DNA from 3 places in the Pseudomonas sp. LBUM1663 genome. Region 1 is predicted to be linked to each of the others. Evidence: predicted binding sites of a transcription regulator. Region 1 holds the regulator's gene; each other region holds the start of a gene.
The links. The regulator FliA, encoded in region 1, starts transcription of late flagellar genes. The targets are predictions, from matches to a motif close to CTAAAGTTTNNNNNNNNNNNGCCGNTAA.

Region 1 (9,648 bases):
AATCGAGTCCAGCTCCCGAGTGCAAGAATCTCAAACGTCACTATGACTGTTTCCCGGACCGTGTTTACCACGTCAAAAGTGCAATCCCAACTTGGCCGGTAGAGTGGAATATTCGCTACCTGAGCTGAGTATGCCGGCAGGCGAGCACTGCCAGATACTTGGACTCTGAGGGTGATTGGTTGATTGAGTGCCGAAGTGTCATAGGTGACTCGGTTGGGTGATACGCCGTTAGCTGTAGCTCCTGAAGATACGTTGGCTCTCACACTTGCCGAACCCGATGAGGCATCTGCTGGAAAGGATGCTGAAAAAATCATTGAGCCCGTGGCGCTTGGTCCGGTGCCATAGGAGGCCGTCAAGCTGACCGTCTGTGCCGTCGTGTTGGAGACCGGTTGTATTGATTGTCCTTGCGAGTCCAGATTGATGACAATCTCATTGGAGGCATTGTTGAATCGCGCATTACCCGAGAGCTTGGCGTTGACTTGTCTATTGGGTTCTCCAGTTATCGTGGCGGAGTTCGTCGCGCGAGTGTGGGGCCAGTCAGACGGCAGAGCCTGTCCTGCCAATCCACCCGAAGAAATATTGATTAGAGGTGCCGGCAGTACTTGTTCTCCTATGCGCACTCTTAACACCTTCGAAAACATAAACCGCTGCCCACTTCCAGATTTGTAAACGCTGTAATTGATCAGGGCGTCGATGCCTCGATTTACTTCGAGCCAGTTCGACGGGAGCGTGAAGGTCGGAGTGACGCCGGTCTGCACATCCCGCTCGTCGCTGTCCCATGTGGTTTTGCCGGTAGCGCGTATGCGAACGGTGTATCCGGTCACCATGCCCACGTATCTGACGCTGAGGGTTTTTTGATCTGTCGACAGGGTTGGTGCCAGTAAATCGAACTCGTAGGGGTCGATATACAGCTGCAGAGTTCTGGAAGGAATCAGCGGGGTGCCCGGTGCGGTACGCACGGTGTAGTAGACCTTGACCGTGTGGCCGATGGCATCGATTACTTCAATGCGTGGGATCGGGATATTAATCACCCCCGGTGTACCAACGGTCACCACCCCTGAATGATAGGTATGCCGAGGATTCTCCCAGGTCATGCGAACCGTATGGCCCCGAGCCATGCCGGTGTAATAAGGGACTTGAGCGGTGATGAAATCACGGTGGTAAACGCTGTCGAAGTCGAGCCGATCGCCTGCGGCGCCATAGGCTTCGAGTACTTTGGGAGGTGCAGGATCGATTACGGAAGTGATCGAATTCATGAGGTTTCTCTCCGGTCGGGCGTATTGCTCTGTTAGTCATCAGCTTTATCTAGCGTCTGAAGCGCTATGCCCGGCTACTGTCAGATCTGACAGTGGCGACGAGCGGTGGGTTCGAGCCGTCCGCGCTGCCTGTAAGTTCTGACAGTAGACAGTCAGTTCCCTCTCGCGCTGTCATGCCCGTGGGACTTCTCCCGATCAATGTCCTTGCAGTGGTGGTTCCGGTCATTCGACTGGAGCGCCAGGGATTGATGTTTGCGTCAGTTTTAGAGGGAATAATCATGACAAAACGTCTATATCGGAAACTGCAGGTATGGATCTGAAATTTGTTTCGGGTGTTCTGAAGGATAAACCGGCAGAAAGCGCTATCGGTTATTCGGTCACGTTCAGAATGCCGCTGGATTTCACGCACTTTGTGCAGGTGGCCAATGCCTATATACCTGAATATTTAAACTTTCAGGACAATGCCATCAGGCCCGTGTTGGACGGGTTCGCCAACCATGACAGCTTCAACTATCTCGCAGGCTCGGCCGGAAATATTCATAGCGCAGAGGCGCTGTGCCGCATCTTTGATGATCCAAAATATTACAACGATCAGTGGTCAAACGGAGGCTTGGAGCGACGTTATTACAAACCTGAATTCTCATTTGTCGATGGGGAACTTCAAGTGGTCGCAACGCAGGATTTTCGTCATTCGAAAAAGCGCGAGCTCCTGGTGAGTGATTTGCCTGTCATCACATTTCAATGGGCGTTGGACCTGATGCTGCGCGACGTGGCGGTGAATCCCGCGCGCCGGGGACAGTAGTGATGCTTGGCTATGCCCATGAGGAATTGGTGGAGGCGGAGGGATCACTGATGAATCGAGGTACACGGTACATGGTTGGCAGGACGCTTGATTTTGGTGACATCCTTGAAGAGCAGATTCTGACGGCGGAGTAATGGGTGCGTGACTCTTTTGTGCCTGGCTCCCCTGACTTGGCTCCTTCTATTTCGAACCTCGGTAGCCGCCCGGCATCCGCACAGGCTTCAAAAGTTTGCTTTAAAGAATCTGGCAAACTGGCGGATCGCCCTCGGCAACGCTGGTGGGAGACAACAAAGGGAGGCGCTACTCGATCGTCGCCAATGAAGTGGGGCGGGTTCGACAGCTTCAGGGTTGAGTTAGAAAGGCCAACCTGCAGTTTAAACCGCAGTTTGAGTAGGTTTTAGCCTTGGCTGAGACTGGACTGGCTAATGACTGTCCCCCCTTTGCCTTAAAGGGAGGCAAGCCTGATTCCAGTGTCTTTCCAGTCGAGAGTGCCGTGATCAACTTTCACTGCGATTGCAGTCAGTGGCGCGGGAGTGCTGTTCATGGGGTTATTCCTGTCGCTGCGAATGGTCTTTCATTGAAGGTCAATGCGCGGCACGCGGCTACTGTCAGAACTAACAGGTACGAGCGCTTTTTCGATCAGTGGTCACACAGGTTGTGCCTGCAATCCACCGCGTATTCCCCGCTCCGGCAAAAGTTGGAAGGTTTCTTGCAGTAGCCGCCCTGCGCCTCTTTCAGGCGTCAAAAGTTTGCTTTAAAGGAACGGGGAAAACCGTGGATCGCTCTCAGTTATTCAACACTGCACGCACAAACGTTGCCGACTTGAGTCGGGGCAACCTGGGTGTGCCGTTGTTGCTGCTGGTCATGCTGGCCATGATGATGCTGCCGGTGCCGCCGTTTCTGCTGGACGTGTTTTTCACGTTCAACATTGCGCTGTCCATCGTCGTGCTGTTGGTGTGCGTGTACGCGTTGCGGCCGCTGGATTTTGCGGTGTTCCCGACCATTCTGCTGGTGGCGACGCTGTTGCGACTGGCGCTGAACGTGGCCTCCACGCGAGTGGTGATGCTCCACGGTCAGGACGGTCATGCCGCCGCCGGTAAGGTGATCCAGGCCTTCGGCGAGGTGGTGATCGGCGGTAACTACGTGGTCGGTATCGTCGTCTTCGCGATTTTGATGATCATCAACTTCGTCGTGGTGACCAAAGGTGCCGGGCGGATTTCCGAGGTGAGCGCACGTTTCACCCTCGATGCGATGCCCGGCAAACAAATGGCGATCGACGCCGACTTGAACGCCGGCCTGATCGACCAGAATCAGGCCAAACTGCGCCGCATGGAAGTCGCCCAGGAAGCCGAGTTCTACGGCTCCATGGACGGTGCCAGCAAATTCGTGCGCGGTGACGCCATCGCCGGCCTGCTGATTCTGTTCATCAACCTGATCGGCGGTATGGCGGTCGGTATCTTCCAGCACGGCATGACCTTTGGTGATGCCGGCCGGGTGTACGCCTTGCTGACCATCGGTGACGGTTTGGTGGCGCAATTGCCATCACTGCTGTTGTCGACAGCGGCGGCAATCATGGTGACCCGTGCTTCCGGTTCGGAAGACATGGGCAAGCAGATCAATCGCCAGATGTTCGCCTCGCCGAAAGCGTTGGCCGTGGCGGCGGGTTTGATGGCAGTGATGGGCCTGGTGCCCGGCATGCCGCACTTCTCCTTTCTGACCATGGCCGCACTGGCGGCCGGTGGCGCATACCTGTTCTGGAAGAAGCAGAACGTGGTCAAGGTTCAGGCCCTGCAGGAGGTCAAGCGTCAACAGGAGCTGCTGCCATCGCCGGCTCGCGCCATGGAAACCAAGGAGCTGGGCTGGGACGACGTGACGCCGATCGACATGATCGGGCTGGAAGTCGGCTATCGCCTGATTCCGCTGGTGGATCGCAACCAGGGTGGTCAGTTGCTGGCGCGGATCAAGGGCGTGCGCAAGAAGCTGTCCCAGGACCTGGGCTTCCTGATGCCGACTGTGCACATTCGTGACAACCTCGACCTGGCGCCGAGTGCTTACCGCCTGACCCTGATGGGCGTGATCCTGGCCGAAGCCGAGATTTACCCGGATCGCGAACTGGCGATCAACCCGGGGCAGGTCTACGGCACGCTCAACGGCATAACCGCCAAAGATCCGGCTTTTGGCCTTGAGGCGGTCTGGATCGAAATCAGCCAGCGTGCCCAGGCACAATCGCTGGGTTACACCGTGGTCGACGCCAGTACGGTCGTGGCAACGCACTTGAACCAGATTCTGTACAAGCACTCCAGCGAACTGATCGGTCACGAAGAAGTCCAGCAACTCATGCAATTGCTGGCCAAAAGCTCGCCCAAGCTGGCTGAAGAGCTGGTGCCGGGTGTGGTCTCGCTGTCGCAGCTGCTCAAGGTGCTTCAAGCGTTGTTGGCCGAACAGGTGCCGGTGCGGGACATTCGCAGCATCGCCGAGGCCATCGCCAACAATGCTGCCAAGAGTCAAGATACTGCCGCTTTGGTGGCCGCGGTGCGCGTCGGCGTATCCCGCGCAATCGTCCAAAGCATTGTAGGGACTGACTCCGAGCTACCAGTTATCACTCTGGAGCCAAGGTTGGAACAAATATTGCTCAATAGTCTTCAGAAGGCAGGACAAGGCTCGGAAGAGGGTGTTCTGCTGGAGCCAAGCATGGCTGAGAAACTGCAACGCTCGTTGATCGATGCGGCGCAGCGTCAGGAAATGCAAGGTCAACCGGTGATTCTGCTGGTAGCCGGTCCGGTTCGCGCAATGCTTTCGCGATTCGGCCGACTGGCAGTCCCGGGTTTGCATGTGTTGGCTTACCAGGAAATTCCTGACAACAAGCAAGTGACCATCGTTGCGACAGTAGGGCCCAACGGCTGAGGTAGTGGTTTATGCAAGTTAAGCGTTTTTTCGCCGCCGATATGCGTCAGGCCATGAAACTGGTTCGTGATGAGCTGGGCGCTGATGCCGCCATTATTGGCAATCGCCGGATCGCCGGTGGTGTCGAGCTGACGGCTGCCCTGGATTACAAATTGTCGGCGCTGGCCCCCCGTGTTCCGAACATGGAACTCGAGGATGAGCTGCGCAAGACCCAGTCGCGGATCGTCACCGCCCAGGCCGAATTGAGCCTGCGTGGCGACGGCGAAACCGAAGGCGACAAGACCACCAATCGCCAATTGTTCGCCGGCCTGCCGTTGACCGCCGCCGAGCCGCTGATCGAGCCGACGTATGCCGAACCTCGTCGCTCGGCACCAGCCCCGGCACCTGCCGCTGGCGGCGTCGATCCACGGGCGTTCGATTCGATGCGTTTCGAACTCAACAGCCTGCGCGAATTGATGGAAGTACAACTCGGCTCCCTGGCCTGGAATCAGCTGCAAGGCAGCCGTCCAGCCCAGGCCAATCTTTGGCGTCGCCTGCAACGCATCGGCCTGTCCGGTCCGTTGTCCCGCGACTTGCTGGCGATGATTGCCGACATTGACGAACCCCGTCAGGCCTGGCGCATGTTGCTGGCGCACCTGGCGCGGATGATTGCCACACCGGAAGTCGAGCCACTGGAAGAGGGCGGCGTGATTGCCATGGTCGGCCCTGCCGGCATGGGCAAGACCACCACCCTGGCCAAGCTCGCGGCCCGCTACGTGCTTAAATACGGCGCGCAAAACATCGCGCTGGTGAGCATGGACAGCTACCGTATCGGTGCTCAGGAACAATTGAAGACCCTGGGCCGGATTCTCAACGTGTCGGTAACCCACGTCGATCCGGGCCAATCGCTGGTGCAGGCGCTGGAGCCGTTGCTGCGCAAACGCGTTGTGCTGATCGATACCGCCGGCCTCCAGGCCAGCGACCCGGCCCTGCGCATGCAGCTCGAAAGCCTGGCCGGACGTGGCATCAAGTCAAAAAATTATCTGGTTTTGGCAACCACCAGCCAGAAACAGGTTCTAACTGCCGCTTATCACAGTTACAAGCGCTGCGGGCTCGCTGGCTGCATCCTGACTAAACTGGATGAAACGGCAAGTCTGGGCGAGGTGTTGAGCCTGGCGATCAGTCATGAATTGCCGGTGGCCTACCTGACCGATGGCCCGCGTATTCCGGATGATTTACATCTGCCGCGTCGTCATCAGTTGGTCAGTCGCGCCGTAAGCGTTCAAATGCAAGAAGAACCCAGCGAAGAAGCCATGGCTGACATGTTCGCTGATATCTACCACAGCCCGACCAAGCAGGTTGGCTGAGGTACTAATGAACAGTTTTTGTACCTACATCGATGGTCTGCCATGCATTGTTCAGTTATTGAGCGCGCAGCCAGTAATGTGGCCTCCGTCTATGCAAGACAAGGTAAAGAAATAACATGGGCAGCATGCATCCCGTACAGGTGATCGCGGTGACCGGCGGCAAAGGTGGCGTCGGGAAGACTAACGTGTCAGTGAACTTGTCCCTGGCTCTAGCTGAGCTCGGCCGGCGCGTCATGCTGCTGGACGCCGATCTGGGGCTGGCGAACGTCGACGTCCTGTTGGGGCTGACACCCAAACGTACCCTGGCCGACGTGATCGAAGGCCGCTGTGAGCTGCGCGACGTTCTGTTGCAGGGCCCTGGCGGTATTCGCATCGTTCCGGCCGCGTCCGGCACTCAGAGCATGGTTCATCTGAGCCCGGCCCAGCACGCCGGTCTGATTCAGGCCTTCAGTGATATCGGCGACAACCTCGACGTATTGGTGATCGACACCGCTGCGGGTATTGGTGACTCAGTAGTCAGTTTCGTTCGCGCAGCGCAAGAAGTCTTGCTGGTGGTGTGCGACGAGCCGACCTCGATCACCGATGCCTATGCGCTGATCAAACTGCTGAACCGCGATTACGGCATGAACCGCTTCCGCGTCCTGGCCAACATGGCCCAGAGCCCGCAGGAAGGCCGCAACCTGTTCGCCAAGTTGACCAAGGTCACGGACCGCTTCCTCGACGTCGCCCTACAATACGTAGGCGCGGTGCCATACGACGAAAGCGTGCGCAAGGCCGTGCAGAAACAGCGCGCCGTCTACGAAGCTTTCCCGCGGTCCAAGTGCGCCCTGGCGTTCAAGGCGATCGCGCAGAAGGTCGACACCTGGCCGCTGCCTGCCAATCCGCGTGGGCACCTGGAGTTTTTCGTCGAGCGCCTCGTGCAACAGACCGCAGGACCCGTCCTATGACAGCCAGTGGCTACAACCTCTACAAGAAGTCGGCACGTGACGCGCAGTACGAGCTGATCGAGCGTTACGCGCCACTGGTCAAACGCATTGCTTACCACTTGCTGGCCCGTCTGCCGGCCAGTGTCCAGGTTGAAGACCTGATCCAGGCCGGGATGATCGGCCTGCTTGAAGTATCGACCAAATATGACGCCAGCAAAGGCGCGAGTTTCGAGACCTACGCGGGCATTCGAATCCGCGGCGCGATGCTCGATGAAGTACGCAAGGGGGACTGGGCGCCACGTTCGGTTCACCGCAATACCCGCATGGTCAGCGACGCAATTCGCTCGATTGAAGCTAAAACCGGTCGTGACGCTAAAGATCATGAGGTTGCGGCCGAACTCCAATTGAGTCTCGACGATTATTACGGGATTTTGAACGACACCCTGGGCAGCCGGTTATTCAGTTTCGACGATCTGTTGCAGGACGGCGAACACGAAGGGCTGCACGAGGATGGCGCGAGTGCACATCTGGAGCCGTCACGCGATCTGGAAGATGAACGCTTCCAGGCCGCGCTGGCGGACGCGATTGCCAATTTGCCGGAGCGTGAGCGACTGGTGTTGGCGCTGTACTACGACGAAGAGCTGAACCTCAAGGAAATCGGTGAGGTCCTGGGGGTCAGCGAATCGCGGGTCAGCCAGTTACATAGCCAGTGCGCGGCCCGTTTGCGGGGGCGTTTGGGGGAGTGGCGAGCGCGCTGAAGGCAGTGTGGGGACACTGCGAACGAGGCCGGTGGGGTGTTGAACTGCACCGGTCGCGATCTGTTGTGCTCCAGACAGTCATCGAGTGCATTGCCGGATTGATTGAAATGGCGCGTCCAGGTGCTGGGCGCGTTTAAGACTGCTTGGAGGTCGAATTGGACAAGAACATGAAAATCCTCATCGTTGATGACTTCTCAACGATGCGGCGGATCATAAAAAACCTGTTGCGTGACCTTGGGTTCACCAACACGGTCGAGGCCGACGATGGCACTACTGCCATTCCGGTTCTCAACAGCGGGAGCATCGACTTTCTGGTAACGGACTGGAACATGCCTGGCATGACCGGTATCGATCTGCTGCGTCACGTGCGCGCCGATGAAAAGCTCAAGCACCTGCCGGTTTTGATGGTGACTGCCGAAGCCAAGCGCGAACAGATTATCGAAGCGGCCCAGGCCGGTGTTAACGGCTATGTGGTCAAACCCTTCACGGCCCAGGCGTTGAAAGAAAAAATCGAGAAGATTTTCGAACGCATCGGTTGATCCACTGCGCCACGGGGGAGCTATGGAGCATAAAGAATCTTCACTGGGCGATTTTGAATCGACCCTGAAAAAACATGCCCGCGAACTGGTCGACAGCCTTGAAAAAGGCAAGTTCGGCGACGCTGTGCAACTTATCCATGAGCTCAATCAGACCCGTGACCGCGGCCTGTATCAGGAAGTGGGCAAGCTCACTCGCGAGCTGCATAGCGCGATCGTGAATTTCCAGATTGACCCGAACATGCCGCAAGCCGAGGAAGTGTCGCAGATCACGGACGCCACCGAGCGTCTGGGGTATGTGGTCAAGCTGACCGAAGCAGCCGCCAATCGCACCATGGACCTGGTGGAAAACGCCACGCCGCTGGTCAACAGCCTGAGTGAACAAGCCCAGGCGTTGAGCACGGATTGGGGGCGGTTCATGCGTCGCGAAGTCGGGGCTGAAGAGTTCCGCGAACTGGCCCGGCGCGTCGACGGTTTCCTGACACGCAGCAGCGAAGACAATCGCACAGTGTCCAGCAACCTCAATGACATTCTGCTGGCTCAGGATTACCAGGACCTAACCGGTCAGGTGATCAAGCGCGTGACCCAGTTGGTCACCGAAGTTGAAAGCAACCTGCTCAAGCTCGTGCTCATGGCCAGTCAGGTAGACCGCTTTGCGGGTATCGAACATGACCGTGATGCGATGCTGGCTGAAAAAGATCCGCAAAAACATCTCTCTCAGGGTGAAGGTCCGCAGATTCATGCCGATAAAAGAGAAGACGTTGTGTCCGGTCAGGACGATGTGGACGATTTGTTATCCAGCCTAGGATTTTAGAGTTTTAGCATTTTAGGTTTTTTAGGTTTTTAAACCTGTTAGGAGCACCCCCTTAATGAGCTTCGGCGCCGATGAAGAGATCCTTCAGGATTTCCTGGTTGAGGCCGGCGAGATTCTAGAGCAACTGTCCGAACAGCTGGTTGAGCTTGAAAGCCGACCGGATGATGCGGACTTGCTCAATGCAATTTTTCGCGGTTTTCACACTGTAAAAGGGGGCGCCGGCTTCCTCCAGCTCAACGAGCTGGTGGAGTGCTGTCACATCGCCGAGAACGTGTTCGACATCCTGCGCAAGGGTGAGCGTCGCGT
Region 2 (9,648 bases), 1.3 Mb from region 1:
GTTCGTAGTCACGCTGGTTGCCGAGCTGGGTCAGCGTGCTTTGCAGGACGGATTGCAGGGCTTTCTGATCCGCTTCCGGCAGTTTGCGATCGGCGATCTTGTCCAGATTCGCCTGCACGGCTTCGCTGGTCGGCGGTTCGGCCGCTTGCAACGTACCGACAGAAAGACTCAAGCCCAGCAGGGCCATGATGAAAAAAGTGCGCAGGGTTGACATAGAGACCGATCGAAAACGAGACGAAGTGGGGGGCGTGTTGACGTTTAATCACGGATCGCGTTGGAGCTGTGAGCGATCCGCGCAAGGCGCGGGACGAAGGTAAGGGTTGTTTCCTTACCAAGTCCCGCAACGCAGTGCGGCTCGCTCACAGCTCCAACCCGCAGGGCCCAGCCCCGCAAAGCGCAATCCGTCGTTATTCGTCGTTCATTTGGAGCAACCAAACTTCTCTCCTCATGCCTAGTCTTGCGCTTTGCGGGGATGGGCGCGACCGTGATTAAACGTCAACACGCCCCCTAGTTTAGAGGAAGAGACCCGGACCCGGGCGACTTCCTTCGGGGAATCTGACGCCCACTTTGCCGATCTTGTTCCCCTCCATGACCGCAACAGTCCAGATGGTGTTGTTCCACTCCACCTGGTCGCCGACGACGGGAGCTCCGCCGACTTTTTGGGCAATGAAATGCCCCAGGGACATGTCCGGATCGATGCCTTCGACTTTCAATCCGTACAGCGCCGCAACCGCGGCCAGCTGGGCGTCTCCTTCGAGCACGAAGTCGCCGAAGAAGCGCAGATCGAGGCCGCGTTGCGGTGCCTGACTGAAGAGTTTTCCGAGGGCCGGAAGGTTGTGTTCATGGCCGATAACACACAGCAAATCATCGACTTCGAGCACCGTACTACCCGACGGATGGAGCAGTTGCTGACCACGAAACAACGCCGCAATACGTGTGCCTTCGGGCATTTTCAGTTCGCGAAGGGGCGAACCGATGCACCATTTCTCGGCACCGAGGCGATAAACGAACAGCTCCCACTCGCTGGTGACATGCACCTCCAGCGCTGCGCGCGAGATCGGCGCCGGCTCCGGCGGAACGGTCACTTTCAAAAGCTTCGCCACCCACGGCAGGCTCGTGCCCTGCACCAGCAGCGACACCAGCACGATAAAGAAGGCGAGGTTGAAGTAGAGCTGGGCATTCGGCAGGCCGGCCATCAGCGGGAACACCGCCAGAATGATCGGGACCGCACCGCGTAGTCCGACCCAGGAGATAAACGCCTTTTCGCGGCCGTGGAACGCCTTGAATGGCAGCAGGCCGACCAGCACTGACAGCGGTCGTGCAAACAGAATCATCCACAGCGCCAGGCCCAGAGCCGGCAGGGCGATCGGCAACAGGTCATGCGGCGTCACCAGCAGCCCCAGCACCAGGAACATGCCGATCTGCGCCAGCCAGGCCATGCCGTCGAGCATGTGCAGAATGCCGTGGCGGCTGCGCACCGGACGATTGCCGATCACCAGGCCGCAGAGATAAACCGCCAGGAAGCCGCTGCCGTGCAGGGCGTTGGTCAGGGCGAACACGACCAGGCCGCCCGCAATCACCAAAATTGGGTAGAGGCCGTTGGCGAGGTTGATCCGGTTGACCAATTGCAGCATGACCCAGCCACCGCCGAGGCCGACCACGGCACCGATGCCGAACTCACGCACGAAGTGCCCGAGCAGGCTCCAGTGCAGGCCGGTCTGGCCGCTGGCGAGCATGTCGATCAGGGTGACGGTGAGAAACACCGCCATCGGGTCGTTGCTGCCGGATTCGATTTCGAGGCTGGCGGTGACCCGTTCGTTCAGGCCTTTACCGCCCAGCAGCGAGAACACCGCCGCGGCGTCGGTCGAGCCGACAATGGCGCCGATCAGCAAACCCTGAATGATGTTCAGGTTGAACAGCCAGGCGGCGACCATGCCGGTCAGCGCGGTGGTGATCAACACCCCGACCGTCGCCAGCGACAACGCCGGCCACAACGCCACGCGAAAGCTGGATACGCGGGTGCGCAAGCCGCCATCGAGCAGGATCACTGCGAGGGCGAGGTTGCCGACCAGATACGCCGTGGGGTAGTTGTCAAAGATAATGCCGCCGCCGTCGACGCCAGCGGCCATGCCCACGGCGAGGATGATCACCAGAATCGGGATGCCGAGGCGCGAGGAAAGTGAACTCACCAGAATGCTCGCACCTACCAGCAACGCGCCGATCAAGAACAGGCTGTTGATGGTCGTCGCATTCAAAGGCAGTACTCCAGAAAGCTGAAAGGCGGGCACAAACTGACCATGCAGTCTGCGTGCCAGCGATTCTAACCTGTTGAAATGTGATGCTGTCAAAAAGCTTTTGCAGCCGCGACAACGTCACCGGGTTGAGTTCGATCCCTGTGGCGAGGGAGCTTGCTCCCGCTGGGTCGCGCAGCGACCCCGAAGAGGCGGCGCGGTGAGTCAGATTCAACGCGCAGGCCAATTGGCGACTGCTTCGCAGACGAGCGGGAGCAAGCTCCCTCGCCACAGTGAAGGTGTCGCTGCTTACAGGCTAAACCGCCCAACCATGTTGTTCAGGTCCAGCGCCAATCGCGACAACTCATTGCTCGCCGCACTCGTCTGATTCGCCCCGGTCGCCGATTGCACCGACAAATCACGAATGTTCACCAGGTTGCGATCCACTTCCCGCGCCACCTGCGCCTGTTCTTCAGCCGCGCTGGCGATCACCAGATTCCGCTCGTTGATCTCGAGAATGGCGCTGTTGATCGTGTCCAGCGAAAGACCTGCACCACGGGCAATGTTCAAGGTCGATTCAGCACGTTCGGTGCTGTTGCGCATCGAGTCCACCGCGTGTTCGGTGCCGCTCTGGATGCTGCCGATCATGCGTTCGATCTCGCTGGTCGACTGCTGAGTGCGATGCGCCAATGCACGCACCTCATCCGCCACCACCGCGAAGCCACGTCCGGCTTCACCGGCACGCGCGGCTTCAATCGCTGCGTTCAACGCCAGCAGGTTGGTCTGGTCAGCCAGGCCACGGATCACGTCCAGCACCTTGCCGATGTCACGGGATTCGTTGGCCAGATCACCAATCAGGGTCGCGGTGCTCTGCACATCGGCGCTCATGCGTTCGATGGCGCTGACGGTTTCCTGCACCAGGTCACGACCGTCGCCGGCCGAGGTGGTGGCGTTCTTCGAGGCTTCGGACGTGCTCACGGCGTTGCGCGCGACTTCTTCCACGGCGCTGGTCATTTCATTGACGGCGGTGGCGGCTTGTTCGATTTCGTTGTTCTGCTGGGTCAGGCCGCGGGCGCTTTCGTCGGTGACGCTGTTCAGTTCTTCAGCGGCGGACGCCAGTTGCGTGGCCGAGCCGGAAATCCGTTGCAGGGTGTCACGCAGTTTGTCCTGCATCTTCGACATGGCCAGCAGCAAGCGGCCGGCTTCGTCTTCGCCATCGACATGAATCGGACGAGTCAGGTTGCCCTCGGCGATTTCTTCGGCCGCGCTCAAGGCGTTGGCGATCGGCTTGGTGATGCTGTTGGTCAGCAGCCAGGCGAACAGCAGGGTCAGGGCAGTGGCAATCACCAGCAGGGTGACGACCAGGTTGAACGCCGAGGAATACTGATCCGTTGCTTGTTGATTAAGGTCGACCGCTTGTTGGTTGTTGATCAGCATCAGGCGGTTGAGCACGGCGTTGACGGCTTCAGAGTTGTTCAACAGATCGGTGTTGAGCAAGGTGCGCAGTTCTTCCACCTGGTTGTTGCGCGACAGACTCTTCATCCGGTCTTCAAGCTGACGGTACTGGCCAAGCAACTGCACGTATTGGTCGTAAGCCGCACGCTCGTCAGGGCTGCTGATGAATTTTTCATACTCAGTCTGTGCGGCACGGATCTGCTGGTTGCGCTGTTCGAACAGCTCGATGGTTTTTTGCTGCACGTCGGGTTCGCGGTTGGTCAACAAGCGATAGGACAGAACCCGAAGGCGCAGGGTCAGTTGGGTGAACTCATCCAGCGCCTTGATGCTCGGCACGCTGCTCTCGACGATGTTCTCGCCGGCGCCGCGAATCTTGCTCATCTGGTTCAAGGCAAACACACCCAGAACCAGCATCAAACCGCCAATCAGGGCGAAACCGAGGAACGCCCGCGGTGCGATATTCATATTACGAAGGGACATGCTGTTTACCAAAGTGAGCGCACCCGTGCGGCGCTGAAGCTGACGTATGAGTGACTTATCGGTCATACGACTAAAGTCTTGAGTGCCTGCGCGTTTTTGTCGCAGACGGGCTCCGGCGACGAAGTGCAGGAACCAGATCCGCCAATCACAGTCTTTAAAGCTCGCGAGGAAGGTCGCCCGCCAGGAAAATCAAGGCCTTGCGCCTGAATAACCCTGGCATCCGTGGTGACTTTTCTTTATCTTACGCGCCCTTTGAAAATGCTTGGAAAATCAAAATGTTGGAAGCATCCCTTAGCCAATTGGAACAGCTGGTCAGCGATCTGGTGCAACAGAACCAGACCCTGCTCGCCACCAACCAGACCCTGAGCGCAGAACTGGCCCAGGCCAAGGATGAAAACGAAAGCCTGCAACTGAACCTGATGGAGCAGGAAGAGAAACAAGGCGCCACCGCGGCCCGCATCCAGGCCCTGGTTGAGCGCGTCAGCGCCGGCCCGGTCAGCGCATGAATCACGGCGCCGCAGGGGTAAAAGTCGTCTCGATCCTGGGGGAGGACTATTCGATCAAGGCGCCGGCCGGGGAAGAGCAAACCCTGCTGGACGCCGCGATGATGTTGAAAGCTGCCTTGGCCGACACCAAAAGGAAGTACCCGACGCTGATCGGTGACCGACTGCTGGTGCTGGCTGCGATGAATCTGTGTTCCCAGCAGATTGAAATGCAAAAGCAGCACAAGCAGGAACTCGACCGTTACCAAGAGCAAGTCAGCGCCACGGTTGAAGTGATCTCCAAGACGATCAATCAGGCCTGATCGGCTTTGCGCACAACCAAAGAATAGATTGTCGTTTGAGTTGTATACAATCGGCACGGCTGTTGCAGTGTTTCAGCCTCTTATTCTTTGGGGGTGCTCCATGCAGTTCTGGCGACGCAGTATTCAATGGCAGTTAATCCTGAGTATGGGCACTGCCCTGCTGGTCAGTATTCTGATCGTGGTTGGCATTTATACCCTCGTGGTCAACCGCCTCGCCCAGAGCTATCTGGTTGAACAGGCACTGCCGTCGAGCATCGAAGCGATGCGCAACGACATCGAACGAATCCTCGTCCAACCCCTCACCGCCGCCAAGGACATCGCCAGCAACAGCATGGTGCGCGACTGGCTGGCCGGGGGTGAAAACAGTGCCCAGACCGCCGCATTCGTCGAGTATCTTGAAGGCATCCGCGCCGAACACAAAGCCTTCACCGCGCTGATCGTCGGCACGGCTTCAAACCATTACTTCACTGAAAAAGGCCTGGACCGGACCCTCAGCCGTTCCAACTCCAAAGACGCCTGGTTCTACGCATTTCTCGACAGCAACCAGCCGCGCACCCTCAATATCGACAATGACACCGCGACCGGAGAATTGGCGCTGTTCATCGACCTCAAGGTCGAGCAGGCCGGTAAAGTCGTGGGCGTTGCCGGGCTTGGGTTGAGCATGAAAGAGCTGTCAGAGCTGATCCACAACTTCAACTTCGGTGAGCGCGGCAAGGTCTATCTCGTGCGTTCCGACGGTTTGATCCAGGTCCACCCTGAGGCGCAATTCAGCGGCAAGCGCACCCTGGCCGAGCAAATCGGCGCACCCGCAGCGCAAGCGGTCATGGGGCAACTTTCCAGCTCAAAAGCATCTGCCACCAACAGCAGCTTCGTCCGCGATGGCGAAGACTATCTGGCGTTGAGCCTGCCGTTACGGGACCTGGGCTGGACCCTGGTGGCCGAAGTGCCACAGTCGCAGATCTACGCCGAAGCCCGTCGCGCCATGTGGATGAGCAGCGGCATAGGCCTGGCGGTGGCGCTGGTGTGTCTGTTGCTGGTGGTCTTGCTGGCCCGTGGCCTGGTGCGGCCGATCCGTCAGGTAACAGCCGCGCTGGTAGCCATCGGTAGCGGTGGGGGAGATTTGACCCATCGGTTAGATTCCAGTCGCGCCGATGAGTTGGGTGACCTGGCGCGCGGCTTCAATCGATTCCTCGACAGCCAGCGCGAGATGATCGGCGAAGTGCTGACCACCAGCGAGCGTTTGCGCACGGCCGTCGGCCAGGTGGCGCGAGTGGTGGAGAACACCGCGGAACGTTCCGGCCGTCAGCAGGAAATGACCGACATGGTGGCCACCGCCGTTCATGAGATGGGCCTCACCGTGCAGGAAATCGCCCAGAATGCGGGTAACGCGGCGGTCGCTTCGCAGAACGCCCGGGATGAAGCGATGCAGGCGCGGGAAGTGGTCGGTGGGTCGATCAGGCATATAGAAAGCATGTCCGACGAAATCGGCATCGCCGCCAGTGCCGTCGGCGAATTGGCCGATCAGGTCGCGTCCATCGATCAAGTGCTGGCAGTGATTCGCGGGATCTCCGAGCAGACCAATTTACTGGCACTGAATGCGGCTATCGAAGCTGCGCGGGCCGGGGATATGGGGCGTGGGTTTGCAGTGGTGGCGGATGAAGTGCGCACGTTGGCGCGGCGCACTCAATCGTCGACCGATGAGATCCAGCAGATGATCGGCAGCCTCAAGCAGGGTGCGGAGAATGCCGTTTCATCCATGCATTCCGGGCAGGCAGCGACGGGCACCGGCGTCGAGTCGAGCCAGCGCACTGGCGCATCGTTGACGGCGATTACCGGACAGGTCGAGCGCATCAGCGACATGAACCATCAGGTGGCGACGGCCACAGAGGAGCAGTCGGCGGTGACGGAAGAGATCAACCGGAACGTGCAGGGGATTTCCGATTTGGCCCGGGCGACGGCGGGGGAAGTGAGAGCTTGCCGTGAGGATTGCCAGACGTTGCAGAGGTTGGCGGATGATCTGGCGCGGCAGATGGGTGGGTTCAGGCTGAGCTGATAAATGTATCGCCTGTACTGACGCCATCGCGAGCAGGCTCGCTCCCACATTGGATCTGTGAACACTTGACCCTGTGGGAGCGAGCCTGCTCGCGATTGGATTTCAGCAGCAGCAAAAAATCCTGATCAAAACCACTCATCCTGCATCCCAAGACAAACATCATCCCGAGCCTCAAGAATCGCCAACTCATGGTGGCAACCCGGCACTTCCCATGTCAGGAAATATCGCGCTGCCTGCAGCTTGCCCTTATAGAAGCTCACATCCGCCGCATGCCCTTTGGCCAACCCTTCCTCGGCCCGAATGGCCTGTTCCAGCCAGCGCCAGCCAATCACCGTGTGCCCGAACACTTTCAGGTACAGCGCCGAATTCGCCAGGCTGCTGTTGACCTTGCCTTGCCCGAGATCCGTCAGTAAGCCGATGGTCACCGCTTGCAGGCGCGCCACCAGTTTCTCCAGCGGTTCACGCAGGGCGGTCAACGACTCATGCGCCTGCGACCGTTCGGCGGTGTTGGCAATCAAGCGGATCAACTGCTTGAGCCCCGCGCCACCATTCTGCGCCAGTTTGCGTCCCAGCAAATCCAGCGACTGAATCCCGTGGGTGCCTTCGTGGATCGGGTTCAAACGGTTGTCGCGGTAATACTGCTCCACCGGGTATTCGCGGGTGTAACCATGGCCGCCGAGAATCTGGATCGCCAGTTCGTTGGCCTTCAGGCAAAACTCCGAGGGCCAGGATTTGACGATGGGAGTCAGCAAATCCAACAGCTCGTGGGCCTGCTTGCGCTGGTCTTCAGTCTCCAGTGTGGTGGTGTCATCGAACAGTCGCGCTGCGTACAGCCCAAGGTCGAACGAGCCTTCGACGTAGGCTTTCTGCGTCAACAACATGCGCTTGACGTCAGCGTGCTGAATGATCGGCACCGGCGCGGTGTTGGGGTCCTTGCTGTCCGGCACGCGACCTTGCGGACGTTCGCGGGCGTATTCCAGGGAATACAGATACCCGGCGTAACCGAGCATCACCGCGCCCATGCCGACGCCGATCCGCGCCTCGTTCATCATCTGGAACATGTAGCTCAGACCGTGGTGCGGTTTGCCCACCAGGTACCCGACGCACTCGCCGTTGTCGCCGAAGTTCAGCGCGGTGGACGTGGTGCCGCGCCAGCCCATCTTGTGGAACAGCCCCGCCAGCAAGACGTCATTGCGCTTGCCGAGGCTGCCGTCATCGTTGACCAGGAACTTGGGCACGATGAACAGCGAAATCCCTTTCACCCCGGCCGGTGCATCCGGCAGTTTCGCCAGGACCATGTGCACGATGTTTTCCGACAGCGGGTGATCGCCACCGGAGATGAAAATCTTGTTGCCCTTGAGTCGATAGGTGCCGTCAGACGCAGGCTCGGCGCGTGTACGAATATCCGACAGCGAAGAACCGGCGTGCGGTTCAGTTAGGGCCATGGTGCCGAAGAAGCGACCGTCGATCATCGGTTGCAGGAAGCGTTGCTTCTGTTCGTCGGTGCCGAAGCTTTCAATCAGGTTCGCCGCGCCCATGGTCAGGAACGGGTACGAGGTCGACGCCGCGTTGGCTGACTGGAAATGCGCGAAGCAGGCCTGGGACAACAATGTAGGAAGTTGCATGCCGCCGGCGTCGAAACTGCGCGCTGCGTTGAGGAAACCGGCTTCGAGGAATGCATCCACCGCCGGTTTCACTTCCGGAATCAGAATCGCCTGACCGTTCTCGTAGCGCGGCTCGTTTTCGTCGTTCTTGCGGTTGTGCGGGGCGAAGAACTTTTCGGCGATGCTGCGGGCAGTGCCGATGGCGGCATCGAAGGTTTCGCGGTTGTGCTCGGCGAAACGCTCACGCTGGGTCAGGCCTTCGGCATCGAGGACTTCGTACAGCTCGAAAGCCAGATTGCGGGAACTGAGCAACGTCTCGGACATGGCGGCCTACCTTTTTTTGGAATGGACCGAGTCTAGGCGTGGGAATAAAGACTGAACAGGATGATTGATGAGCGTGATGGTGTGTTGCAGACACCGCTAATCAAATGTGGGAGCGGGCTTGCTCGCGAAGGCGGTGTAACAGTCAATATTGATGTCGACTGACACTCCGCCTTCGCGAGCAAGCCCGCTCCCACAAGGGGTTTTGCATACCGGGCAGCCATTGCGGTTGCCCGGTCTTGTTGCGTTTAACCGATCGTCATCAAGCTCGCATTACCACCCGCTGCAGCGGTGTTAACGCTCAACGCCCGCTCAATCACCAGACGCTCCAGCGCAATGCTGGTCTCGCCCTGGGACAGGCCATGAACCCCGACAATCGCGCCGGCACGCTTGGCCACTTGCTGGCACACCGCACGCAGCTGGTCGGAATGGCCATGATGCAGAACCGCATCAAACACCACTTCGTCCTTGCTCCAGTCGGAAACAAGCTTGATTCGCGCCTGAACTTCCTTCGGCAGACGTGCGAACACAGCCTTGGTCAATTCAGCCTCCGGCCACACCGCCGAACCGCCGACAGCCAATACCGCCGCCAATTGAGTCAGCAGGTCGCCTTCGACTTCCGCCAGGCACAGCACGTGTTCACGCGGCAGGATGGCGTAGCTGTTGCGCTCGCCGGTCGGCCCCGCCAAGACACGGGTG
Region 3 (9,648 bases), 3.1 Mb from region 1:
GAAATCTTCGATGCTGTCGTATCACCAAAAGAGTTTTCTGATCGTCGATGATTTCTCGGATTTCCGCAGTTCCGTCAGGTCCATGCTGCGTGAACTGGGGGTCAAGGACGTCGACACTGCGGACACCGGGGAGCAGGCGCTGCGTATGTGTTCGCAGAAGGCCTACGATTTCATCCTGCAGGATTTCCACCTCGGCGACGGCAAGAAGAACGGCCAGCAAGTCCTCGAAGACTTGATGATCGAGAAGCTGATCAGCCATGAAAGCGTGTTCGTCATGGTCACTGCCGAAACCAGCCAGGCTATGGTGCTCAGTGCGCTGGAACACGAACCTGACGCTTATCTGACCAAGCCATTCAACCGTTCCGGCCTGGCCCAGCGCCTGGAGCGTCTGGAACAGCGCAAGAACCTGCTCAAGCCGATCCTGCAAGCGCTCGATCGTGGCAAACCGCTCGAAGTGCTCAACGCCTGTATCGAGCTGTGCAAGAAGGACATCCGTTATTCGCCGCTGTGCCTGCGTTACCGCGCGGACGCCTTGCGCGACCTGAATCAGAACGAGGCGCTGGAGCGCCTCTACGACAGCATCATTGCCGATCGCCCGTTACCGTGGGCGTTTGCCGGGTTGGGCAAGTTGCTGTTCAAGCGCGGCCAGGTCAGCCAGGCCAAAGGCATCTACGAAAAAGCCCTGAAAGTGTTTCCGATGATGCCGGCGCTGTATGACGGCATGGCCGACGTGTTGGTGGTCGAAGGGGATACCAAGGGCGCGCAGAAAGTATTGGAAGAAGCCATTCGCCTGTCGCCGCTGGCGGTGCGCCGGCAAGCGCTGCTGGGCAAACTGGCGATGGCCAACGAAGATTTCGACACGGCCTCCAAGGCTTATCGTCAGGCCGTGTCCCAAGGCGCGCAGTCACGCTTCAAGGATGCCGAAAGCAACCTGGGCCTGGCCCACGCCTTGATCAGCAAAGGTAGCGAGAAAGGCCTGGATACCCGCACCCGACTGGAGATCAACACGACCCTCAGTCTGGTGGCCAAGGAAAATCCTTCTGATCCTGGCTTGCAGATCCGTGCGCGCCTGATGAAAGCCACCAGCCTGTTGCTCAACGACGCCGAAACCGCCGAGAAGCTCACCGAGCAGGCGATGATGCGCCTCGATGGCATGGAGCAGTTCATGAGCGCCGAAGCGGCGCTGCTGGTGGCCAAGCAGCTGCAAATGCTCGGCCAGGCGAGCGCCGGCGCGTCGATGTTGAAAAACTGTGCGGAAATTTATGGTGACGATCCGGTGGTGATGCAAGGGATCGCCAAACTGACCGATGACCCGACGATTCTCAGTCAGAGCAATGCGGCTTCCGAACTCAACCGTCAAGGCGTGCAGGTGTACAAGACCGGCAACCTGGCGGAAGCCCGGGCGGTGTTTCGCAAGGCCCTGCATATGCAACCGAAGAACATCAGTATCGCGCTGAACATGGCGCAGTCGCTGCTGCACGGCACGGACACCAGCGTGCCGTCGGCCGAGCTCGATGAATGCCGGGCCTGCCTGAAACTGGTCGGCATGATGCCCGACACCGACGCGCGGTATCCGCGCTACCAGAAACTGAAAATCAAGGCGTTCAGCGGATGAGCCAAGACAACTCTGCACTGGATTTTTCGACGGTGATTGCCTCCACCGTGCACGACATGAAGAACTCGTTGGCCATGTTGATGCAGGCCCATAGCCAATGGCTGGCCCGCCTGCCCGATCCCGAGCGGCACAGCCCGGAGCAGGGCGTCATCGAGTACGAATTCGCGCACCTCAACGGCATGCTCGTGCAGTTGCTGGGTCTGTACAAGCTGGGCGTCAATCAACTGCCATTGCAGCCGGCGTACCATGAGCTGGATGATTTCCTCGAAGCGCAACTGGCTTGCCATCAAGAGGTGTTCGCCAGTCGCGGCATCGTCGCGACCTATGAAGTCGACCCGTTGAGCCCCCTGGGTTTCTTCGACCGGGAGCTGGTGGCCTCGGTGCTGGCCAACTGCATCAACAACGCCATTCGTTACGCCCGCCAATCGTTGCTGATCAGCGTCGTCGATGAGGCCGGCGAATTGGTGCTGACCGTCAACGATGATGGCGACGGCTATCCAGCCGAGATGATCGAGCTTCAAGCGGACTATGTGCAGGGCATCAACTACAGCAGTAGCAGCACCGGCCTGGGCCTGTACTTCGCCGGGCGGATTGCCGCGCTGCACCAGCGCAATGGCGTGGGTGGGCGCACCCGGATCAGCAACGGCGGCCCGTTGGGCGGCGGGGTATTCAGCCTCTATTTGCCGTGACGTTTCTTTTTGTGTGGCGCTGCTTGATATTCCGAACAGGCGGAGCCTATTTTGTACGGGTCGCCGTTCGCGGCTCGCACAATTACAAAGGATTGCGTCATGACAACCGATGGCCAGCGTTCACTCGCACAGCGATTGACGGGCATTGATGAGATTGAATGTGTCACGCCGGATTTGAACGGCGTGCCCCGTGGCAAGGTAATGACCGCCGAGGGGTTTCTCGAAGGACGGCGTTTGCAGATGGCGCGGGGTGTGCTGCTGCAATGCATCATGGGCGGATATCCGCCAGCACGTTTTTACGGCAGCGATGATGGCGACCTGGCGCTGGTGCCTGACCCGGCGCACATCCACCGCCTGCCCTGGAGCCAGCAACCCCGGGCACTGGCCATTTGCGACGCCGATGAACTGACCGGCGAAAGCTCGAAGCTGTCGACCCGTGGCCAACTCAAAGCGGTCATCGCCCGTTACGCGGCGCTGGGCCTGGTGCCGGTGGTGGCGACCGAGCTGGAATTCTTCGTGTTCGCGCCCAATCCCGACCCGACGCAACCGTTCCAGCCGCCGCTGGGCCTGGACGGTCGTCGCGAGGAGGGGCATTCGGCGTTCAGTGTCAGTTCAAATAACGGTCTGCGGCCGTTCTTCAGTGAAGTCTATGCCTGCATGGCGGCCCTGGGCTTGCCGCGTGACACCTTCATGCACGAGATGGGCGTCAGCCAGTTCGAGATCAACTTGCTGCACGGTGATCCGTTGCTGCTGGCCGACCAGACATTCCTATTCAAACACCTGCTCAAAGAAGTCGCGCTCAAGCACGGCCTGACCGTGGTGTGCATGGCCAAGCCGCTGGCGCACACGCCGGGCAGTTCGATGCACATTCACCAGAGCATCGTCGAGATCGGCAGCGGACGGAATGTGTTCAGCGACAAGGCCGGTCAGCCGACGGCGACCTTCCGGCATTTCATTGGGGGGCAGCAGGCCGGTATGGCGGATTTCACCGCGCTGTTCGCGCCTAACGTGAATTCCTATCAGCGCTTGTGCCATCCGTTTGCTTCGCCCAACAATGCCTGCTGGTCCCACGACAATCGTGCCGCGGGATTGCGCATTCCTGCCAGTTCGCCGGCCGCTCGTCGGGTCGAGAACCGCTTGCCGGGGGCCGATGCGAATCCGTATCTGGCGATCGCCGCGAGTCTCGCCGCCGGTTTGTATGGCATTGAAAACGAACTGGAGCCAAGCGCGGCGATCCAGGGTGAGTTCGAGGTGCCGGATAATCTTTCATTGCCGTGTACCTTGCATGCCGCTCTTGAGCGTCTGAAACGTAGCCAATTGGCGAAGGAACTGTTCGGCGAGGAGTTCATCGAAGGCTACGTCGCTTCGAAGACCTTGGAGTTGACTAGCTTCTTTGATGAAATTACGCCCTGGGAGCGCCGTGTCCTGGCCGCCCAGGCCTGACGACCTGTCGTCTTCGGGCTATCTTTTCGGATAGCCCGTTCTTACCGCAAGGAGCCGCTCGGAACGCCGATGCGCCAAATCTGGAAACCTTTTCGAGCGCTATATTTTGCCTCGCTGATGATGTTGATCGGCTCAGGCTTGCTGAGTACGTACCTGGGCCTGCGCCTGGCGGCGGATAACGTCGACAGCTTGTGGGTCGGTGCGTTGATGGCGGCCAACTATTTCGGCCTGGTGCTGGGCGGCAAGATCGGTCACCGACTGATCGCCCGGGTCGGGCACATTCGCGCCTATTCAGCGTGCGCCGGGATTGTCGGCGCGGCGGTGCTCGGTCACGGCCTGATCGACTGGCTGCCGGCGTGGATATTCCTGCGGGTGATCGTCGGCCTCGGCATGATGTGCCAGTACATGGTGATCGAAAGCTGGCTCAATGAGCAGGCCGAAGCGTCCCAGCGCGGCACGGTGTTCAGCGGCTACATGATCGCTTCCTACCTGGGGCTGGTGCTCGGTCAGCTGATTCTGGTCATGCACCCGGCCCTGGGCCTGGAACTGCTGATGCTGGTCGCCTTGTGTTTCGCGCTGTGCCTGGTGCCGGTGGCCCTGACCCGGCGGATTCACCCGGCGCCGCTGCATCCGGCGCCGATGGAGCCGCGGTTCTTCATCAAGCGGGTGCCGCAGTCGTTGAGTACGGTGCTGGGAGCAGGGCTGATTATTGGCTCCTTCTACGGTCTGGCGCCGTTGTATGCCTCGCAGCAAGGGTTGTCGACGGAGCAGGTCGGTCTATTCATGGGTAGCTGCATTTTTGCCGGGCTGTTGGTGCAGTGGCCATTGGGCTGGCTGTCCGACCGTTATGACCGGGCGTTGTTGATCCGCTGTTTTGCGGTGGTCCTGGCCCTGACCGCGTTGCCGCTGGCGATCATGCAGCAGGTCCCGCTGGAGGTTCTGTTTGTCGCCGGGTTCTTCTGCTCGCTGGTGATGTTCTGCCTGTATCCGCTGGCGGTGGCCTTCTCCAATGACCACGTCGAAGGTGATCGTCGCGTGTCCCTGACTGCGATGTTGCTGGTGACTTACGGCGTGGGCGCCAGTATCGGGCCGTTGGTGGCCGGGGTCCTGATGAAGCTGTTTGGCAGCCACATGCTGTATGCCTTCTTCAGCTTCTTCGCGTTGGTGCTGGTGTGGCGGATCCGCCCGAAAGCGGTCACCAACCTGCATCAGGTCGAAGATGCACCGCTGCATCACGTGGCCATGCCGGACAGCATGTCGAGTTCGCCACTGGTGGCGTGCCTTGACCCGCGGGTTGATGAGCAGGTGGTGCAGGATCAGATGCAAAACCCGATCAGCCCAGAACCTGCGCCTGAACCAGAGCCGGATCCCGAGATCGATCCACCACCAGAAGACCCGGACACGGGTCGCGAGCAAAGCTTTACCGAGGCCCGGCCTTAAACCGGCGCATAAAAAAACGGGCAGTCACCGCAAGGGACTGCCCGTTTTTTGTTGAAGCGCCGTATTACATGTCGTCTTTGTCGAAGCGGCGCGCTTCACGCTGAAGCTGATAGACGAATCGTTCAACCTGGCGCTGCACCAGTCCGCTCATGTTGTGGAAGCGGATGCCGGCGAAGGTGGTGGAGATTCTTTCTTCGAAGTGCAGGTACCGCAGTTCCACCGGCGCGGTCATGCTGCCGAAGGGCAGGTCGGCAATAAAGCGGTCGTAGACCTGACCCAGTTGCAGCCGGGGGGTGATGTCACCTTCAAAGCGCAGCTTGCAGCCCGTGGCAGAGATGTCGAGCAGCTTGCCTCTGATCGGGAACTTGAGCTTTTCACCGCCCAGTTCGACATCGACCAGTTGCGCCAGCTTCAGCGCAGCCCGGAAGGCATTGCGGCGCTGGTGGTAGACCACTTCATCGGGAAGAGTGCCGCGGTAGCAGCGACCGCCACCGGACTCATCGATGGTCAGCGTGCCGTTGCTTTCCCACGCAATGCGCACGCCCTCGTGGAAGCCTTCAACCCGAAATGATTCGCCTGCCAGCAGATAGCGTTCGCCATCGCGAGGCACCATTTCGTCCAGGGCAATGCGGTTGCCGTCACGGTCGACGTCCACCAGATAGCTCTGGAAGCGCTGGCTGCGTTCGTGGAACGTGATGATCAGCGGGTCATGGCTTTCTTGCAGCTGCCGCAGGTTACCGGCGATCTCCATCGGCGTGGATAGCACCTTGGGTGGCTGCGGAGCATCTTCCGCGTTTAAGGCATTGAACACGGTTCATCATTCTCCAGACAAAATATGACTGCGACTTGCTAGCATACTGCCAGCATGTGAGGCGTCTTGATAGAGCGTGCTCATTAACAGGCTCAAGCCTGACTAAGCGGGCGCGGCTTCGCTAGCATGGAGGTTGATCCGCGGGCATCGTAAAGCGCTGGCGGTTCGCCGCCGGTGAGGATTTTCAGCTGATTGGCCGTGGCGGCCTGCTGGACCAGGATCGACTGGCCATTGTTGACGTTGGCCGCCTGGCATTGAGCCAGCAGATCGGTCAGTTTCTCGCTCTGTTCCAGCAATTGATCGCCGATGCTCGACTGGCTGGCAAGTTGCTCCAGGCCACTGCGATCGGTCGGCAGATTCAGGCTGGCGAGGATTTCACTGCGCTTGCGGCCATGCTGTTCAAGCAGAATGATCATTGCCTGTTTCTGCGCCAGAATATCTTCGAGCAGCGGCATGTCGCGACCGTGCAAGGCGAGGGACTCGGTTTGCAGTAACTCCAGCAAGTATTGCGCTGGAGCAAAGTCGTCGGTGATCAGTTGCAGTAAATTAGTGTCGTGCATGGCTGGCCTTGGGGTTTAAGCGTCCAAAAGCCTGGCGCAGGCCGTGGCCTAGCGCTGGGCTTCGAAGTTGAGCAGTTTGCTGGCTACACGGTTGCTGTCGACTTTATAGCTGCCATCGGCAATCGCTGCTTTCAACTCGGCCACGCGGGCGTTATCGACGGCAGGCTGATCGCGCAGCTTGTCAGTGACCTTCTGCAACTGTTGAGCCTCATTGCTGAGGTGTACCGATTCCCCGCTTTTGGCGGTACTGGCCTGTTCGGCCGGGGTATTCAGCGGCGCGGATTTGCCGGTTTCGGCGGTTTCCTTCGCGGTGCTGGTACGCGTACTACCGGTAAGTGACGAGGAGCTGTTCAAACGGCTGAAATCGATGACCATGATAAAAAACCTCTGGGTATTTGGACGCTTGCCATGTTTTCGGCTCTCCCTGCGAAAACTTTAGGCCCATTTATCAATGAGCTTGCATGCGCCAGCGCTTGTCCTGCCTGCGGCACAGTTTAGGGAACCGCCGGGCGGCGCGCCATCTTTCACCAGCAGATCGTACTACATGGCCACTTCCACCTGGCCCGGCGCGGTGACTTGCGCCTTGATGACCCGTTGGGAGTTGAGGTTTTTCACACGAATCTGTTCACGCAGGCCGCCGTTGGACAGGGCTTCGCCTGGCATACGCACGCTGAGCGTACCACTGCGGGCGGTAATCACCACTTGGTCGCCCTTGCTGATGACTTCCGCCTGTTCGAGATGGACCAGCGTCAGGACCTGATTGGCGACCGTTGGTCGGGTAAGTTTCTGTCCTACGGCTTGTTCCAGGGAGGTGAAATAACCCTGGTTGATCAGGCTGATGTCCCGCTCGCGCAACATGACGTCGCCGGGCTCGATGACCCCGGCGCGTTTGAGCGGTCGGGTGGTGGTGACAACGTCCCGAAACAGGCGGACTTGAGCGGGTACGAAGACTGTCCAGGGGGATGTGCTGTCGCAGCGGACCTTGACCGTGACCCGCCCAATCGGGGTCGCTGGGCTCTCCAGGGTGGCTGTCAATTCCTTGTCGCACATGGGCATGCGCAGTCGCGGATCGAGCTGGTTGACCTCGATTTCGTAGCGTCCTTCCGTTTGACTGGTGGCCAAATAGTCTTCTACGGTGAATTCAAGAAAGCCCTGAGTGACGCCGATAAGCATGTCAGGCAAGGTAACCGCGTCAGCAAGGGCAGGGCTGCCAGCGTTGAACAGGCAAACGGCCGACATCGCGCAAAGCAATTTGCGGGTCATTGATGTCAGGCGTCGGAAAAATGTCGGTTCTGTGTTCATAAGAGTTAAAAAGCAAGCGCCGTGCCGTTTAGCAATGAACGTGCGTCGCAACACACTTAAGCGTTGGTGTAGGAGTCTGTGCATGGCTGGTGTAATGGATGCAGTAAACCAGCGCACGCAATTGGTTGGGCAAAATCGCCTTGAGCTGTTGTTGTTCCGTCTCGACGGCCAGCAGCTGTATGGGATCAACGTGTTCAAGGTTCGGGAAGTGCTGCAATGCCCCAAACTGACCCTGATGCCCAAGTCCAGTCCTGTCGTGTGCGGTGTGGCAAGTATCCGGGGGGCGACCATTCCGATTCTTGATCTGGCAATGGCGACCGGCTCCGGCGCACTTAAAGATCAAAGCAACCCGTTCGTGATCATCACGGAGTACAACACCAAGACCCAGGGTTTCCTGGTGCGCTCGGTGGAGCGCATCGTCAACATGAACTGGGAGGAGATTCATCCGCCACCCAAGGGCACGGGACGCGATCATTACCTGACAGCTGTGACTCGGGTCGACAATCAGTTAGTCGAAATCATCGACGTCGAGAAAGTGCTGGCGGAAGTGGCGCCGACACCGGAAGCGATTTCGGTCGGCGTGGTGGATGTCGAAACCCAGCACAAGGCGCTGTCCTTGCGGGTATTGACGGTCGATGACTCGTCGGTGGCGCGCAAGCAGGTGACTCGTTGCCTGCAAACGGTCGGCGTCGAAGTGGTGGCATTGAACGACGGCCGGCAAGCGCTGGATTACTTGCGCAAGCTGGTTGATGAGGGCAAGAAGCCGGAAGAAGAGTTCCTGATGATGATTTCCGACATCGAGATGCCGGAAATGGACGGGTACACCCTGACGGCCGAGATCCGCAACGACCCGCGCATGCAAAAGCTTCATATCATCCTGCATACTTCGTTGTCGGGTGTATTCAATCAGGCAATGGTCAAGAAGGTCGGCGCGGATGACTTCCTTGCCAAATTCCGTCCTGATGACCTGGCATCCCGGGTAGTCGACCGGATCAAAGCAGCAGATATCAGCTAGGGGCCTTCTGCCCCTGGTGGTTAACACGATTTAAGAGGCGGCATCTTTGTCTACGGGTAATTTGGATTTCGAACAGTTCCGGGTATTCCTGGAAAAAGCCTGTGGCATTTTGCTCGGTGAAAACAAGCAGTACCTGGTCTCGAGCCGTCTCAACAAACTGATGGAGCAGCAAGGCATCAAGTCCCTGGGTGAGCTGGTTCAGCGCATCCAGACCCAGCCGCGCAGCGGTTTGCGCGAGATGGTGGTGGATGCCATGACCACCAACGAAACCCTGTGGTTTCGTGACACCTATCCGTTTGAAGTCTTGAAGAACAAGGTGTTGCCCGAAGCGATCAAGGCGGCCCCCGGCCAGCGCCTGCGGATCTGGTCGGCGGCGTGCTCGTCGGGTCAGGAACCGTATTCGCTGTCGATGTCCATCGATGAGTTCGAGCGCGTCAACATGGGCCAGTTGAAGATGGGCGCGCAAATCGTCGCGACCGACTTGTCCGGCACCATGCTGACCAACTGCAAGACCGGCGAGTACGACAGCCTGGCCATCGGCCGTGGCCTGTCGCCCGAGCGCCTTCAGCGTTACTTCGACCCCAAAGGGCCGGGACGCTGGGCCATCAAGGCACCGATCAAGAGCCGCGTGGAATTTCGCTCGTTCAACCTGCTGGACAGCTACGCAGCCTTGGGCAAGTTCGACATCGTGTTCTGCCGCAACGTGCTGATCTACTTCTCCGCCGAGGTGAAGAAAGACATCCTGTTGCGCATTCACAGCACGCTCAAGCCGG

Region 2: the regulator FliA is predicted to act here: its motif matches at 4,222-4,249, upstream of ACA075_RS02135 (methyl-accepting chemotaxis protein).
Region 3: the regulator FliA is predicted to act here: its motif matches at 6,970-6,997, upstream of flgM (flagellar biosynthesis anti-sigma factor FlgM).

The regions. Positions count from the first base shown of each region.
Region 1 covers NZ_CP166792.1:1,805,016-1,814,663, forward strand. The annotation lists gene ACA075_RS08095 (Ig-like domain-containing protein) at 1-1,256, opposite strand, end outside; gene ACA075_RS08100 (hypothetical protein) at 1,567-2,058, shown strand; gene flhA (flagellar biosynthesis protein FlhA) at 2,833-4,962, shown strand; gene flhF (flagellar biosynthesis GTPase FlhF) at 4,974-6,308, shown strand; gene fleN (flagellar synthesis regulator FleN) at 6,425-7,255, shown strand; gene fliA (RNA polymerase sigma factor FliA) at 7,252-7,992, shown strand; gene ACA075_RS08125 (chemotaxis response regulator CheY) at 8,160-8,531, shown strand; gene ACA075_RS08130 (protein phosphatase CheZ) at 8,554-9,342, shown strand; gene ACA075_RS08135 (chemotaxis protein CheA) at 9,398-9,648, shown strand, end outside.
Region 2 covers NZ_CP166792.1:459,284-468,931, forward strand. The annotation lists gene mscK (mechanosensitive channel MscK) at 1-214, opposite strand, end outside; gene ACA075_RS02130 (potassium/proton antiporter) at 513-2,255, opposite strand; gene ACA075_RS02135 (methyl-accepting chemotaxis protein) at 2,541-4,166, opposite strand; gene ACA075_RS02140 (hypothetical protein) at 4,442-4,672, shown strand; gene ACA075_RS02145 (cell division protein ZapA) at 4,669-4,971, shown strand; partial or broken gene ACA075_RS02150 (HAMP domain-containing protein) at 5,117-6,160, shown strand; gene ACA075_RS02155 (methyl-accepting chemotaxis protein) at 6,293-7,024, shown strand; gene ACA075_RS02160 (acyl-CoA dehydrogenase) at 7,150-8,952, opposite strand; gene putA (trifunctional transcriptional regulator/proline dehydrogenase/L-glutamate gamma-semialdehyde dehydrogenase) at 9,198-9,648, opposite strand, start outside.
Region 3 covers NZ_CP166792.1:4,923,765-4,933,412, reverse strand. The annotation lists gene ACA075_RS22630 (response regulator) at 11-1,615, shown strand; gene ACA075_RS22625 (sensor histidine kinase) at 1,612-2,304, shown strand; gene ACA075_RS22620 (glutamine synthetase family protein) at 2,506-3,747, shown strand; gene ACA075_RS22615 (MFS transporter) at 3,817-5,187, shown strand; gene ACA075_RS22610 (flagellar brake protein) at 5,252-5,998, opposite strand; gene ACA075_RS22605 (flagella synthesis protein FlgN) at 6,091-6,558, opposite strand; gene flgM (flagellar biosynthesis anti-sigma factor FlgM) at 6,607-6,933, opposite strand; gene flgA (flagellar basal body P-ring formation chaperone FlgA) at 7,099-7,860, opposite strand; gene ACA075_RS22590 (chemotaxis protein CheV) at 7,943-8,875, shown strand; gene cheR (protein-glutamate O-methyltransferase CheR) at 8,922-9,648, shown strand, end outside.